2 regions of the Eleftheria terrae genome follow, and region 2 is predicted to be linked to the other one. Evidence: predicted binding sites of a transcription regulator. Region 2 holds the regulator's gene; the other holds the start of a gene.

Region 1 (7,993 bases), 480 kb from region 2:
CCAGGTTGCAGACCGCGATTTCGCCGTCATTGGTGTTCAGGGTGATCTCGGTGCACAGGTTGGAGGAGTGCACGACACCGACGTGCTGCTGCGGCGAGCGCACGTTGCAGGCGTCCTTGAACGTGATCCAGGGGTGGCCGGTCTCGAACAGCATCGACAGCATGCGGCGCCACAGGTCGACCGCGCGCACCTTCTTGAACAGCTTGATCTCGCCGCGTGCCACCTTGTCCTCGTAGCGCGTGTAGGCTTCCTCGAAGTCGCGGCCGAACTTGTCGTGCAGGTCCGGGCAGGTGGCGGGCGAGAACAGCGTCCATTCGCCGTTCTCCATCACGCGGCGCATGAACAGGTCGGGAATCCAGTTCGCCGTGTTCATGTCGTGGGTGCGGCGGCGGTCGTCGCCGGTGTTCTTGCGCAGCTCCAAGAATTCCTCGACGTCCAGGTGCCAGCTCTCCAGGTAGGCGCAGACCGCGCCCTTGCGCTTGCCGCCCTGGTTGACCGCCACCGCGGTGTCGTTGACCACCTTCAGGAAGGGCACGACACCCTGGCTCTTGCCGTTGGTGCCCTTGATGTGCGAGCCCAGCGCGCGCACCCGGGTCCAGTCGTTGCCCAGGCCGCCGGCGAACTTCGACAGCAGCGCGTTTTCCTTGATGGCCTCGTAGATGCCGTCCAGGTCGTCAGGCACCGTGGTCAGGTAGCAGCTCGACAGCTGCGAACGGCGGGTGCCGGCGTTGAAGAGGGTCGGGGTGCTCGACATGAAGTCGAAGCTCGACAGCACTTCGTAGAACTCGATCGCGCGCGCCTCGCGGTCGATCTCGTTGAGCGCCAGGCCCATGGCCACGCGCATGAAAAATGCCTGCGGCAGTTCGATGCGCTGGCTGTCGATGTGCAGGAAATAGCGGTCGTACAGCGTCTGCAGGCCGAGGTAGTCGAACTGCAGGTCGCGATCGGCCTTGAGGGCCTCGCCCAGGCGCTTCAGGTCGTACTGCAGCAGCTTCTCGTCCAGCAGCTCCGCGTCCACCCCCTTCTTCACGAAGGTCGGGAAGTACTCGGCATAGCGCTCGTGCATCTGCTCGTGGGTGGTTTCCTCGCCCAGCGTCTCCTTGCGGATGGTGTGCAGCAACAGGCGCGCGGTGGCGTTGGTGTAGCCGGGGTCCTTCTCGATCAGCGTGCGGGCCGCCAGGATGGAGGCCTTGAACACCTCTTCCATCGGCACGCCGTCGTACAGGTTGCGCTTGGTCTCGGCAAAGATCGGCTCCGGCTTGACGTCGGCGCCCAGGCCGGCGCAGGCCGACTCGATCAGCGCCTGCAGCTTGCCCAGGTCCAGCGGCACGCGCTGGCCACCGTCCAGCACCGTCAGCGTCGGCTCGGCAGCGGCGGCGGGCAGCTCGCCCTGGCGCGCGCGCTCCTGCGAGCGGCGCTCGCGGTACAGCACGTAGGCACGCGCGATCTCGTGGTGGCCGCCGCGCATCAGCGCCAGCTCGACGTGATCCTGCACATCTTCAATATGGAAGGTGCCGCCGCTCGGGCGGGAGCGCAGCAGCGCCCGCACCACGTTCTCGGTCAGGCCGTCGACCGTCTCGCGCACGCTGGCGGACGCGGCACCCTGGGTGCCGTGCACCGCGAGGAAGGCCTTCATCATCGCGACGGCGATCTTGTTCGGCTCGAAGGACACCACCGCACCGTTGCGACGAATGATCTGGTAGGCGGCATAGGCCGAGGCGCCGGGCGCGACGGGGCGCGTGGCGCCCGGCGCGTGGCCGGCCGCTTGAGCTTCGGTGCTGGTGCTGACGGTCTGCATGAATACCCCTTCTATGTGCTTCACTCAACGAATATCGAAAGCATCCAGGCGATGCGCCGCCGAGACGGCGGCTGGTGGCGTGAATGCGGGTGTTGGTCTTCGACGCCCGGCTGCGACAGGACCCCTGCATGGCAGCGGTTTCGTGCCTGTCGGCCCGCATGCGGGCTGTTGTCTGGGCTGATTTTTTGCGAGGGCGCGAGGATAACACGAACACTATAGCTAGGGGGCGAGCAGGCTTCAACACACTAGCCATAGCGTCCGCGTCAGGAATGCAGGGGCTTGACGAAGAGGCCGTTTTTTGCCTTCGGCGGCCACCGCAATACTCACTTCCGCGCCAGGCCGCACCAGGCTTGGCGTGCCGCAGCGAGGCCCGCGCCAATGCTTGCGATGCGAAGCAAAACGCGGTGCGTGCCGCGTCCTTGCTGCAAGGCGATGAAGAGGGCCGCCTCAGCGGCGATGGAAGTCGCCGGGTGCGGGAGCGGCGGCAGTGACGTCACTGCCGGCAGGGGCGAAGGGAAAGCAGGTGGCCGGCCAGCCGAGCGAGAGCACCAGCGCCTGCCAGTCGAAGGCCGCACCGGGGTCGCGCTTGCGCCCTGGCGCCACATGCTCGTGCCCCGCGACATGCGCCACCGGGTAGCGCTGCCGCAGGGCCTGCAGCAGCGGCACCAGGCAGGCGTACTGCGGGCCGGTGAAGGGCTCGTCCTCGAGACCTTCGAGTTCGACGCCGATGGAGTAGTCGTTGCAGTTTTCACGCCCCTGAAACGAGGAGCGGCCGGCATGCCAGGCGCGCTGCTCGCACGACACGAACTGCAGCAGCTCGCCGTCGCGGCGAATCACGAAGTGCGCCGACACCTCCATGCCGCGGATCTGGTCGAAGTAGGGATGCGCGTCCCAGTCGAGGCGGTTCGTGAACAGCTGCTCGATCTCGGGGCCGCCGTAGCGTCCGGGCGGCAGGCTGATGGAATGCAGCACCACCAGGTCGATGCTGGCGCCTGCCGGGCGCGGGCCGAAGTTGGGCGAGGGCAGCCGGCGTGCGGGGCCGAACCAGCCGTCCTGCCACAGCATGTCGCCGGCCTGCATCACGCCCATTGCCACAGGAGGCCGCTGGCCTCTCAGCCCTCGTCCGACTCGACCGCCACGCCGTGCTCCGCCACCAGCACGCCGAGGCGGGCCATGCGGTAGCGCATCTGCCGCAGCGACAGGCCCAGGCTTGCGCCGGCCGCGGTACGGTTGAAGCGATGGCGCTCCAGCGCACGGATCAGGATGTCGCGCTCCACCGCGTCGAGGTAGGCGGCCAGGTCGTTCGGCAGCGGAACCGCCGGCGCCTCCACCGGCGCGGCGGCCGGCACGGGCATGGCCGGCTCCACCGGCGTCGGCGCGATGGGGGCCAGTGCGGCGACCGGTTCGGGTTCGGGCGGCGGCACCTCGTTGAAGACGGCGTGCGGCAGCGCCAGGTCAACCACGTCGATCCACTCGCCGCCCGACAGGGCGACCGCACGATGCAACAGGTTCTCCAGCTCCCGCACATTCCCCGGGAAGGGATAGCGGCCGAGGTGGGCCAGCGCGGCCTGGGTCAGGCGTGGCGGCGGCCAGACGTCGGCGTCCTGCGCGATGCGGGCGAGCAGGCGGTCGCAGATCTGCGGCAGGTCTTCCAGCCGCTCGCGCAGGGCCGGCACACGGATCTGGATGACGTTGAGGCGATAGAACAAGTCCTGCCGGAAGCGGCCGCCCTGCACCTCGCTGCCGAGGTCCTTGTGCGTGGCACTGACGATGCGCACGTCCACCGGCGTCTCCGCAACGGCCCCGACCGGGCGCACCGCGCGCTCCTGGATCACTCGCAGCAGCTTGGACTGCATCGACAACGGCAGGTCGCCGATCTCGTCGAGGAACAGCGTGCCGCCGCGGGCCGCCTGGAAGAAGCCCTCGCGGTCCTCGGCGGCGCCGGTGAAGGCGCCCTTGCGGTAGCCGAAGAACTCGGCTTCCAGCAGCTGCTCGGGGATGGCGCCGCAGTTCACCGCGATGAAGGGCTGCGCGCGCCGTCCGCTCAACTCGTGGATGGAGCGCGCGACCAGCTCCTTGCCGGTGCCCGACTCGCCCTGCACCAGCACCGGCGCCATGCTGCGGCCGACCTTCTCGATCATGCTGCGCACATGCTGCATGGTGGCCGACGTGCCGGCCATGCGGTCGATGGTGCCGCTGCTGTTGGTGACCACCACCGCCGGCGCGGCGGTGCGCACGCTGCCGCGCGTGCTGGCCGGCGCCGGCACCGCCGAGCTGGCCGCCACGCCGGGCGGCGGTGCGGCGCTGGGACGGCCCAGCGCCGAGGCCACCACCGCGCGGAACTGCTTCAGGTCCACCGGCTTGGTGAGGTAGTCGTAGGCGCCGGCCTTCAGCGCCTCGACCGCGTTCTCGGGCGAGCCGAACGCGGTGATCATGATGGCCTTCTCACGCCGGCCGCTGTCCTCCAGGCGGCGCAGCAGGTCCAGGCCGGTGCCGTCGGGCAGGCGCATGTCGGTGATCACCGCGCTGTAGGTGCGGTCGCGCAGGCGCGACCATGCATCCTCGACGGTGGCCGCGGTCTCGACGTCATAGCCTTCGCGCAGCAGCGTCAGCTCGTAGAGGGTTCGCAGGTCTGGTTCGTCGTCGACGACCAGCAGGCTGTAGTGGGAGGCAGGAGTCATCTGGCGAGGTCAGGGCTGGCAACGGCGGCTTCGATGGCCCCGGGGGCTTCCAGGCGCATCACGACGAAGAACTCATTGCGAGCAACATGCTGGGGGCCACGCAGTCGGTAGTCGATGGTGGCGCCATAGCGCTCGCACAGCTCCTTGCAAATATACAAGCCCAGCCCGGTGCCCCTGCTGCGTGTGGAAAAGAAGGGCTCGAACAGGTAACGCTCCACATCTGCAGGAATCGGAGGGCCGTCGCTGGCCACGCTGAGCGTGACCACCTGGCTCTCGACCACCAGGCGCAGCTCGACGCTGCCCGGCGTGCCGGAAGCATGGCGGTAGGCGTTGTCGAGCAGGTTGATCAGCACGCGCCGCAGGTGCTCCGGATCGAAGGCCGCACCGCAGGGCTGCGCGGGCATGCCGACCCGCAGCGGGCTGCGCTCGCCCAGCGGCAGCCGCGCCGTGCGGGCCCACTCGCGGCAGGCGGCGTCCACCAGCGCACGCACGTCGATGACGTCGGCCTGCTTGGGCGCGCCGCCGGGCGCCACTTCCATCACGTCGTCGACGATGCGCTTGAGGCGCTCGACGTTGTCGGCCACCATCTGCGTGAGCTGGCGGTGCGCCGGCAGGGTCACGTCCTCGTCGAGCAGCGCATTGGCCTGCGCGATGGCCGATAGCGGGTTGCGGATTTCATGCGCGATGCCGGCCGAGATGCGACCCATGGCGGCCAGCTTTTCCTGCCGGATGCGGGCCTGCACGTCGCGCAGGTCTTCGAGGAAAAGCACGCACAGCTCCTCGGAGAGCTCCCGCTGCCGGCGCCGCGTGAAGCGCATGCGCACGCGCAATGCACGCGACTGGCCCGAGGCGAACTGCAGCGTCACCTCGGTGCCGGACTCGGGCGACTTGCCCTCGGTGAAGGCCGCGCGCGCCACGGCGGCCAGCGGCTGCCACACCGGGTGGCTGTTGAGGTGGAAGGGCGCGGGCCGCACCAGGCCCTCGTCGGTGATGAGCCGCCGCGCCGCGGGGTTGGCGGCGCGCACGCGGCCGCGCCGGTCGACCACCAGCACGCCGTCCTGCATCTCCTCGATCACCAGGCGGTTCAGCTGCGCCTGCTGGCGCGCCAGCTCCATGCTGCCGCGGGCCGCCAGCTCCTCGCGGGCGAGCCGGCCGGCCAGCTCGCCGGCGAGGATGGTGACGACAAAAAAGCCGGTGCCCACCAGGGCCGCCTGTGTCATCAGCGGCGCCAGCTGCCCGCCCTGCAAGACCAGCAGCCAGGCTTCGCCGAGCAGCAGCAAGGTCACGGCTGCCGCGACCGCAAGTGCCGACAGCCGCGGCGTCAGCACCCCCGCCATCAGCACCGGCAGGACCAGCAGGGGCACGAAATTGATGTTGGCGACCGAGGTCAGCAGGTGCAGCGTGCCGAACACCGCCAGGTCCACGCCGATGCTGGCCGCCCACTGGCGTCGCAGCAGCCGGCTGGAGGACAGCTGCTCGCTGGCCTCGGCCCGCGAGCGGGCCAGCCACCAGGTGACCACCGCAGTGATCGCATAGCCCATGTACACGGCCTGCGGCCAGCGCCACGCACCGGTGCCGCCGACCAGCAGCGACGGCAGCTGCGCGAACAGCAGCAGCAGCCCTACCGCCGCACGCGCCCCCAGGAAGGTGCGGTAGATGCGCTGGAACGACGGCAGCGTGGTGCCGAGCAGGCGCTTGGCCTGGCGCGACAGGAAGCGCGAGTCGTTGCCCTGCGGTGGCGTCCAGCCGGTGTAGCGTGACTCGCGGGCCTCGCCGCGCTCCTCGCCGAATTCGGTGTCCTGGGCGACGCCCAGGGCGGCGAACCATGACTCCTCGCCCTGCAGCGACAGGTCGGACGACGGCGTGCCTTGACGGCTGCCGGCGGCTTTCTGGCGCGCCTTGTCCTGCCGGCGGCCGGCGGTGGCCTGGCGTTCAGTCTTGCGCGGCACGGCGATGCGCCTCGCTGCAATAGGGCCCGCCGGGGCCCGGCAGGGCCTCGTCGCGAGGAAGGTGGACGCCGCAATGGCGGCAGGCCACCATCTCGCGCGGGAGCGAGGGGGCCGGCCCGGCGGGGCGACGCTTGTCGCTGTCCGGCCGCGCCGGGCGCTGTGCCCGCATGAAGCCGAGCACGAGCACGATCACGAGGATCAGGACCAGGTATTTCATGGGGACTCCCGGGGCTCAGGCCGCGGCGCTGGGGCGCATCAGCAGCACTTCGATCACGAAGCGCGAGCCAACGTAGGCCAGCAGCAGCAGCACCGCACCGGTGTAGAGCCAGCGCGCGGCCATGCGCCCGCGCCAGCCAAAGGCCTGGCGGCCGGCCAGCAAGGCCGCGATGACCACCCAGGCCAGCACCGAGAACACGCTCTTGTGGTCCCAGCGCCAGGGCTCGGCGAACCACCAGCCCAGCAGCAGTGCCGCCGACAGCACGACGAACCCCGCCGCCACGAAGCGGAAGGTCAGCTTCTCCAGCCGCAGCAGCGGCATGCCGAGGGGGGTCGGCTGCACCACGCCGCGCTTGCCACGCATCTGGCGCTCGGCATTCGAGAGCAGCGCGGCATGCAGCACGGCGGCGCCGAACAGGCCGTAGGAGGCAATGCCCAGCACCCAGTGCAGCGGCATCCACGGCGAGCTGAGGTGCGGCCGCACCTCGCCCGGAAAGCCGAGCGCGAGGGCCACCGCGGTGAGCCCCAGCGAAGCGAGGATGCGGCGCACGCCCGGCACCGGCAGCACGCGACTCTCCACCGCATACACCGCCAGCACCAGCCAGACCGTGGTAGACAGTGCCGGCGCGAAGCCGAAGCGGGCGCCGGCTTGCGACAGGCCCAGGCCCGAAGTGTCGAACATGATGGCCGCGCCGTGCGCCAGCCAGCCGAGCAGCAAGGCCGGGCGCAAGGCGCCCTCGCGCCCGCCCTGCGCCGCCGCGACGAGGTAGGCGAGCAAGGCCAGCACGCTGGCTGCGATGGTCATCGGAGAGGGGGCCGAAGCACCTCCCCAGGGCCCGGAAGCTAGAATCATCCTTACAGTGTACTTTCGCGGCGCTTCGTCCTGCAGCCCGCAGCACCCCATGGCCTCTACCCTTTCCGATCGCCTGTCACGGCTGGTCAAGCAGATGCGCGGCCAGGCCCGCATCACCGAAAGCAACGTGCAAGACATGCTGCGTGAGGTGCGCATGGCGCTCCTGGAGGCAGACGTGGCCTTGCCGGTCGTGCGCGACTTCATCGCGCGCGTGAAGGAGAAGGCGCTGGGCCAGGAAGTGGTGGGCTCGCTGTCGCCAGGCCAGGCACTGGTTGGCGTGGTGCATCGCGAGCTGGCCGCGACGATGGGCGAAGGCATCAGCGACCTCGACCTCGCCACCCAGCCACCCGCCGTGATCCTGATGGCCGGCCTGCAGGGCGCCGGCAAGACCACCACCACGGCGAAGCTGGCCAAGTACCTGATCGAGAAGCGCAAGAAGAAGGTGCTGACGGTCTCGGCCGACGTCTACCGGCCGGCCGCCATCGACCAGCTCAAG
Region 2 (7,993 bases):
CCACGGACTGCGCCAGATCTACACCTGGGACGCCGTCAACAAGAAGGTCGTGCCCTTCACCTGGGCCGGCATGCCGGACGCGACCCGCAAGCTGATCGGCACTGATGTGTCCGAATCCCTGGTCAATTACCTTCGCGGCGACACGTCGAACGAAGGTACTGAAACCACCAACTTCCGGATTCGCGCCGGGAAATTGCCGGACTTCGTCAACTCGCCTCCTTCCCTGGTGGGCGGCAACGTCGACATGTTCTACGAAACGCTGCCGATCGGCGGCAAGACGTATCGCGAGTATGTCGACGCGAAGAAGAAGCGCGACCCGGTGATCTTCCTCGGAGGCAACGGCGGCATGCTGCATGCGTTCCGCGACACGCTGGTCACGCCGGCGCCGGCCAATGCAGGAACTGAAGTGTTCGCCTATGTGCCGAACGCCGTGCTGCCGAACCTGTCGAAGCTCTCGAAGAAGGACTACGGCACCGCAGCGAACTACCACCAGTTCTTCGTCGACGGCCCGCTGACCGAGGCGGATGCCTATCTCAATGGCAGCTGGACCAATGTGCTGGTCGGCACGCTGGGGGCCGGCGGCAAGGGCCTGTTCGCGCTGCGGCTTGACAAGGACAACATCGCGGCCAACCTCAACGCCAGCTCGGTGATGTGGGAGCTGTCGAGCGCCAACGACGCCGACATCGGCTACATGAACGGCGACGCCCAGATCGGCGTGCTGGCTGACGGCAGCTGGAAGGTCTTCATTGGCAATGGCAGCTTCAGCACCAACGGCCGTGCGGTTCTGCTGGTGATCGACCTGGCGACGGGGGCCATCTCCAAGCTGATCGCCGGTACGGCCGGCGGCAACGGGTTGGGCGGCGTGCGCCTGATCAAGGATGCCAAGCAACAAGTGATCGGCGTGTATGCCGGCGATCTCCAGGGCAACCTGTGGCGTTTCGACTTCGGCACCGGCGTCAGCACCGATTGGAAGGTAGGCCTGGGTGGCAGGCCGCTGTTCACGGCAAGCAGCGGTGGCGTGGCACAGCCGATCACCTCGTCGCCGTCCTACGTGCCGCATGAACAGAACGGCAATGTCGTGCTCTTCGCGACCGGGAAGCTGTCCACGGAAGGCGATCCCGATGACAAGACCGTGCAGGCCGTCTATGGCGTCTGGGACCGCACCAAGGCCGGCGAGACGTCCGCGCTGACGGCAGCCGTCACGCGCGACCAGTTGGTCGAGCAGCGGATCCTGGGTTCCAAGATCGACCCGCTGACCAAGCGAACCTACTATGAGGTCACCTCCAACGATGTGGACTGGAAGGACAAGTCGGGCTGGTTCATGAATTTCAGCATTGAGCAACGCCAGCGTTCGATCTATCCGCCGGTGGTGATCGGTGACTTCGTCTACATCAGCACCATCGTGCCCGCTGCCGCGGCCGGCGAATGCGAGGCCACCGAAGGCAAGGGCTTCAACTTCCTGATGCCGGCCCACGAAGGCGGTCAATACACCAAGGCGCCCGTGCTCGACACGAACGGCGACGGCGTGCTGAACAGCTCCGACCTGAACGCGGCGGGTTTCATCACCCGCCCGGACGGCCGCGGCGTGGTGCTGACCAAGAAGCCGGTCCGCCCCGGCGGCACCGGCGAGCCGGCCAACGGTGCCGACAAGGAAACCGACGTCAGCCTGCAAAACTCGGGCGGCGCCGCGGGCACCGACCCCTTGGGTGAACAGGATGGCAAGGTCTATTGCATCATCAACTGCAAACCGCCGAACACCAATAAGGTGATCAGCGAACGGGTTTGGCGCCGGATCATCAATCCGCCCATCAAGTAACCCATTGGGCAGGCGCACAATATGGCCATGAAAGCAGTCCCCACCCTCCTGGCCCGCGCCCCCCGCGCGGGGCGCGGCTTCACGCTGATCGAGCTGATGATCGTCGTGGCCATCATCGGCATCCTGGCGGCCATCGCCTACCCGAGCTTCAGCGAACAGGTGAAGCGCGGGCGGCGGGCCGATGCGCAGGCCGCCTTGATGGAAGGCGCGCAATACATGCAGCGCTATTACTCGGCGAACAGCACCTATGTGAACGGGGTGCTCCCGCTCAACCAGTCTCCGCGCGAGGGCACGGCGGTGTACGAGGTCGCCGTCGACGATGCAGAAACGACGCCTCGCAGCTACGTCCTGAAAGCGAAGCCAACGGCGGGCGGTTCGATGGCCGATGACAAATGCGGCACGCTGGTTCTTGACAGCAGGGGCCGTCGCCAGATCGAAGACGGCGCCGAAGGTGTCAAAGCCTCCGACTGCTGGCGCTGAGAAGCACTGATCGCGCGGGCCGCAGGCTGACGCATCAGACCGAGCGAAGAATCCCAACAAAAAACGCCCTGCAATCGCAGGGCGCTTTTTATTGGCGGTGCCGGCAAGAGGCGCAGGGGAGGGCGCCGCCGGCAGGCTGGCGGATTCAGATCTCCTTGATCAGGCGACTGAACTCATCCACATCCTCGAAGCTGCGGTACACCGACGCGAACCGCACGTAGGCCACCTTGTCGAGCTTCTTGAGCTCGCGCATCACGAACTCGCCCAGCTTGGAGCTGGCGACTTCGCGCATGCCGCTGGAACGCAGCTTCTGCTCGATGCGCTGCAGCGCGGCATCGATCTGCTCCAGGCTCACCGGCCGCTTGCGCAAGGCGAGCGTCATCGACGCTCGAATCTTGGCCGGATCGAACTCCGCACGGCTGCCGTCCTTCTTCACCACCGCCGGCATGGTCACCTCGGCCCGCTCGTACGTGGTGAACCGGGTGTCACAGGACAGGCAGCGCCGGCGACGGCGAATGACATCCCCCTCGTCGGACTCGCGCGTCTCGACGACCTGGCTCTCTTCGTGGCCGCAGAACGGGCAGCGCATGGCGAGGGGGTGGTGTCAGTTCAACGGTAGACCGGGAAGCGCCGGGTCAGCGCATTGACCTTCTCGCGCACGGCGGCGATGTTGGCCTCGTCGCGCGGCTTGTCCAGCACGTCGGCGATCAGATGCGCCGTCTGCACCGCCTCGGCTTCGGTGAAGCCGCGGGTGGTCATGGCTGGCGAGCCCAGGCGGATGCCGCTGGTCACCATCGGCTTTTCGGGGTCGTTCGGGATGCCGTTCTTGTTGCAAGTGATGTGGGCCTGGCCGAGCAGTGCCTCGGCTTCCTTGCCCGTCATGCCCTTGGCGCGCAGGTCCACCAGCATCACGTGGCTTTCGGTGCGGCCGCTGACAATGCGCAGGCCGCGCTCGATCAGGGTGCTTGCCATTGCCTGCGCGTTCTTGACCACCTGTTGCTGGTAGGCCTTGAACTCGGGGGACAGGGCCTCCTTGAAGGCCACCGCCTTGGCCGCGATCACGTGCATCAGCGGCCCGCCCTGGATGCCGGGGAAGATGGCGCTGTTGATCTGCTTGGCCACCTGGTCCTTCATCAGGATGATGCCGCCGCGCGGGCCGCGCAGGCTCTTGTGGGTGGTGGAGGTCACCACATCCGCAAACGGCACCGGGTTGGGGTAGACGCCGCCGGCGATCAGGCCGGCATAGTGCGCCATGTCCACCATGAAGTAGGCGCCCACCGCCTTGGCGACACGCGAGAAGCGCTCGAAGTCGATGCGCAGGCTGTAGGCCGAGGCGCCCGCGATGATGAGCTTGGGCTTGTGCTCGTGGGCCAGCCGCTCCATCGCGTCGTAGTCGATCTCTTCCTTGTCGTTCAGGCCGTAGCTGACCACCTTGAACCACTTGCCGGACATGTTCAGCGGCATGCCGTGTGTCAGGTGGCCGCCTTCTGCGAGGCTCATGCCCATGATGGTGTCGCCGGGCTGCAGCAGGCCGAAGAACACACCCTGGTTGGCCTGCGAGCCGGAATTGGGCTGCACGTTGGCATGCTCGGCGCCGAACAGCTGCTTCAGCCGGTCGATGGCGATTTGCTCCACCACGTCGACATATTCACAGCCGCCGTAGTAGCGCTTGCCGGGATAGCCTTCGGCGTACTTGTTGGTCAGCTGGGTGCCCTGCGCGGCCATCACGGCCGGCGAGGCGTAGTTCTCGGAAGCGATCAGCTCGATGTGCTCTTCCTGGCGCTGGTTTTCCTTTTGGATGGCAGCCCACAGCTCGGCATCGATGTTCGGCAGGGTGGAAACGGTGCGGTCAAACATTTGGCAGTCCTCTTCGGTGCGAGAAGTCCCTCGTCGATACGGCAGCGCCGCCACGGCGGCGCCGATCGATCGGAAGGCTGCCCAGGCGAACGGCTGAACGGCAGCGGTGTGCCGGCCGCACTTCCCGGTGGTTCGCCACCTCGGACGCTCCCGCAGGCAGGGGTCCTATCGCCAGTTGTGCAGCCCGGCAAGTGTAATGGATATCCCCGCAGCCAGCCGCCGTGGCGCGTCAAGCTGGGCGGTCGCCGCACCGGCGCGGTGCGTTGTGCGCCCGCGTGTGGCTGCCGCTCGATGCCGCGCGTCAATGAAAACGGCCCGCAACGGGCCGGCTTGCTATGGCGGCAGGCAGGGCTGCCAAAGGGGTCAACGCACCAGGGCCAGTTGCTCTGGCTCGCCGGCCTCGGTGGCAGGCACCTCCGCGGTCGCAGGCGCAGAGGCTGGTGCCGGCGCGTGCACCGCCTGCAGCATCTGAGGGGCGGACACCGGCACCTGGCGACCGGCCGCGACATTGCGCAAGTGCGCCTGCTCCGACAGCACCTTGGCCGCATAGCCGCCGTCGTCCTGCAGGTTGGCGGCGCCGACGTAGTAGCGCAGCCCGCCTTCCAGGCTGCCGGCGCGCGCAATGCATTCCTTCAGCACCTGCACGCCAACCCGCAGGTTGGTGACTGGATCGAAGGCCGCGTGGTTGCCGCCGAAGCGCTCGTACTTGTCGTCATGCACGCGGGTCATCACCTGCATCAGGCCCTGCGCGCCGACCGAGCTCTGGGCAAAGGGATTGAAGCTCGATTCGACCGCCATGATGGCCAGGATCAACGTCGGCTCGATCCCGGTGCGCCCGCCGACGTGCCACGCTTCCTTCACCAGCCGTGCCACCGGCTCCGGCGCCACCCGGTAGCGGCGCGACAGCCACTGGGCCACGGCCGCCTGCTGCCGGGTCAGCTCGGAAGGATCGACCGCCGTCGCACGCTGGATGGCCTCGGGCTCCATCATGCTGGCCAGGAAGGCCTCGGGCGATGCTTCCACGCGCGCTTCCTGGCGCGCCTGCAGCCAGCCGAGTGCCTGCATCTCCAGCGCATGCCGGAGGTCGGCACGACCGGCGAAGAACAGGGCGCCGGCCAGAACCACCAGGCCCACGAATGCCAGGCCGTTGTGGCAGATCTCCAGCAAGCCATGGCCCACGTCTTGACAGAACACCGCCACTGAGGCGGCGCTTGCGGTGCAGGCGCGGCCAACCGCGGCTTGCACTGAGTCCCACGCTGTCATGTCACTCCTTTCCTTCCGCCGGACCGGCATCGCACAGGCTCCATGGAGCAGGGCGGCCGGACCCGACAGCGATAATGCGCCGCGTCTACGCTAGGCGTCTCCGCAGAAGGCGGGACGCGGACGGCGGCTGATTGCATCGGCAGCGTCGCACCGGGTGACCGGTGCGGGTAATCCCTTGGGTGGGGAACGGGCGGATTCTATGGAGGCCGCTCATAACCAGTCAAGCATTTAGAAATAGCTTTTAATTCCTCTTCGTTATGAAGTATCGGGATCTGCGTGAGTTTGTTCACGGCCTGGAGTCGCTCGGGGAGCTCAAGCGCGTGGGTGAGCCAGTCTCCACTCGGCTGGAGATGACGGCCCTCGGCGACCGCGTGCTGAAAGCCGGCGGCCCGGCACTGCTGTTCGAGCAGCCGGTGGGGCACCGCATCCCGGTGCTGGCGAATCTGTTCGGTACCCCCAAACGTGTGGCCCTGGGGATGGGCGCCGAGGACGTCTCCGAGTTGCGGCAGATCGGACAGCTGCTGGCCACCCTGAAGGAGCCAGAGCCGCCGCGCGGCCTGAAAGACGCCGGGCGGCTGCTGCAGATGGGCAAGGCCTTGTGGGACATGAAGCCGGCCGAGCGGCGCTCTGCGCCGTGCCAAGAAGAGGTGTGGCAGGGCGAGGAGGTCGACCTTGGCCGCCTGCCCGTGCAGCATTGCTGGCCCGGCGACGTGGCGCCGCTGGTCACCTGGGGTCTGGTCATCACCCGCGGACCTCAGCAGGTGCCGCAGCCGCGGCGGCGACAGAACCTGGGCATCTACCGGCAGCAGGTGATCGGGCGCCGCCAGCTCATCATGCGCTGGCTGGCTCACCGGGGCGGGGCACTCGATTTCCGCGAGTTCGCGCTTGCCAACCCCGGTCAGCCCTTCCCGATCGCGGTGGCGCTGGGCGCTGACCCGGCCACTATCCTCGGCGCGGTCACGCCAGTGCCCGACAGCCTCAGCGAGTACCAATTCGCGGGCTTGCTGCGTGGCAGCCGCACCGAGGTGGTCGCCTGTGGCGTCGGTGAAGGAGAGGCACGCCTTCAGGTGCCGGCCAGTGCCGAGATCGTGCTGGAAGGCCACATCCCGGTGGCTCCGCCGGGTTTCGAGGGCCACTCCGAGCATGGGGTGCCGGTGAAGGAAAAAGGCGGCTACCTTCATGCGCTGGAAGGCCCCTATGGAGACCACACGGGCTACTACAACGAGCAAGACTGGTTTCCGGTGTTCGAGGTCCAGCGCATCACGATGCGCCAGAACCCGATCTACCACTCCACCTACACCGGCAAGCCGCCGGACGAGCCGGCCGTGCTCGGCGTGGCCTTGAACGAGGTCTTCGTGCCGATCCTGCAGAAGCAGTTCCCGGAGATCGTCGACTTCTACCTGCCGCCTGAGGGTTGCAGCTACCGGATGGCCATCATCAGCATCAAGAAGAGCTACCCGGGGCATGCCAAGCGCCTGATGTTCGGCCTGTGGAGCTTCCTGCGGCAGTTCATGTACACCAAGTTCATCGTGGTGACCGACGAGGACGTCAACATCCGCGACTGGAAGGACGTGATCTGGGCCATCACCACCCGCGTGGACCCGGGCCGCGACACCACCCTGGTGAGCAACACGCCGATCGACTACCTGGACTTCGCCTCGCCGGTCTCCGGCCTGGGCGGCAAGATGGGACTGGACGCGACCAACAAATGGCCCGGCGAGAGCGACCGTGAATGGGGCCGGCTGATCACGATGGACGTGGAGGTCGAACGCCGGGTGGAGGATCTGTTCGGCCGCCTGATGGCGGGTTGAGCCGACATGACCGCGGGGCACGCACTGCCTGCCCCGCGGCCATCAGCAGCCCCAATGAATTTCTCGCGGTTCATTGGAAAGCCGCACTTGATCAAACCCGGGGGACTGCGTATCTTTGAGTCGTCTGCTTTGCAGGCATTTCAATTGCGCAGTCTCTGCGCGCAGGAGTCCCGGACTTCAAAACTTCGGCGCTCCGATGTGGTGTGAACCACGGCCCCTCCCGGCCTTCGAGGCCCGGAGGGGTTTCTATTTGCAGGGCCCGCGGCGCCGGTGTGTCATTGCATCGAGCGCGACGGCGGTCGCTCGAATCCGTTGCCGCGACTCGGCCGATGCGGTTCTGCCTCGGCGCTGTCGGTGCCTCTCGACGACTCCCTGACGATCACGGTACGGGTCGGGAAGGCGAATTCCACGCCCAGTTCCTGCAGGCCGCGCATCAGGTCGAGGTTGATCTTCTGCTGCAGGTCCATGTACAAGTTGTAGCCTGGATCAAGGACGATGTAGACCACCTCGTAGTCGAGCGAGCTCTCGCCGAAGCCCTGCAGGTGCGCGCGGTCGAAGCGCACCTTGTCGTTCGTTTCGACGATGCGCTTGACCAGCGCCGGAATGGCCTCTGCCTGCTCGGGCGTGGTGTCGTAGGTGACGCCGAACTTGAAGACGATGCGGCGCTCGGTCAGCCGCTTGTAGTTGCTGATGGTCTGCTTCAGCAGGTCGGTGTTGGAGACCACCACCTGCTCGCCGCTCAGGGCCCGGATGCGCGTGCTCTTCA

The links. The regulator NrdR, encoded in region 2, represses ribonucleotide reductase genes. The targets are predictions, from matches to a motif close to CACNANATNTNGTG.
Region 1: a site for NrdR is predicted at 2,010-2,023, ahead of N7L95_RS19760 (ribonucleoside-diphosphate reductase subunit alpha). Genes of this name have one in related genera too.

The regions. Positions count from the first base shown of each region.
Region 1 is NZ_CP106951.1:4,409,488-4,417,480, reverse strand. Features, by position in the region: gene N7L95_RS19760 (ribonucleoside-diphosphate reductase subunit alpha) at 1-1,798, opposite strand, end outside; gene ampD (1,6-anhydro-N-acetylmuramyl-L-alanine amidase AmpD) at 2,246-2,878, opposite strand; gene N7L95_RS19750 (sigma-54-dependent transcriptional regulator) at 2,911-4,479, opposite strand; gene N7L95_RS19745 (sensor histidine kinase) at 4,476-6,428, opposite strand; gene N7L95_RS19740 (PP0621 family protein) at 6,412-6,645, opposite strand; gene N7L95_RS19735 (cytochrome C assembly family protein) at 6,661-7,449, opposite strand; gene ffh (signal recognition particle protein) at 7,547-7,993, shown strand, end outside.
Region 2 is NZ_CP106951.1:4,891,480-4,899,472, forward strand. Features, by position in the region: gene N7L95_RS21870 (pilus assembly protein) at 1-1,816, shown strand, start outside; gene N7L95_RS21875 (type IV pilin protein) at 1,844-2,296, shown strand; gene nrdR (transcriptional regulator NrdR) at 2,442-2,885, opposite strand; gene glyA (serine hydroxymethyltransferase) at 2,906-4,153, opposite strand; ZMP/ZTP riboswitch at 4,226-4,342, opposite strand; gene N7L95_RS21890 (lytic transglycosylase domain-containing protein) at 4,517-5,416, opposite strand; gene ubiD (4-hydroxy-3-polyprenylbenzoate decarboxylase) at 5,674-7,227, shown strand; gene N7L95_RS21900 (mechanosensitive ion channel family protein) at 7,503-7,993, opposite strand, start outside.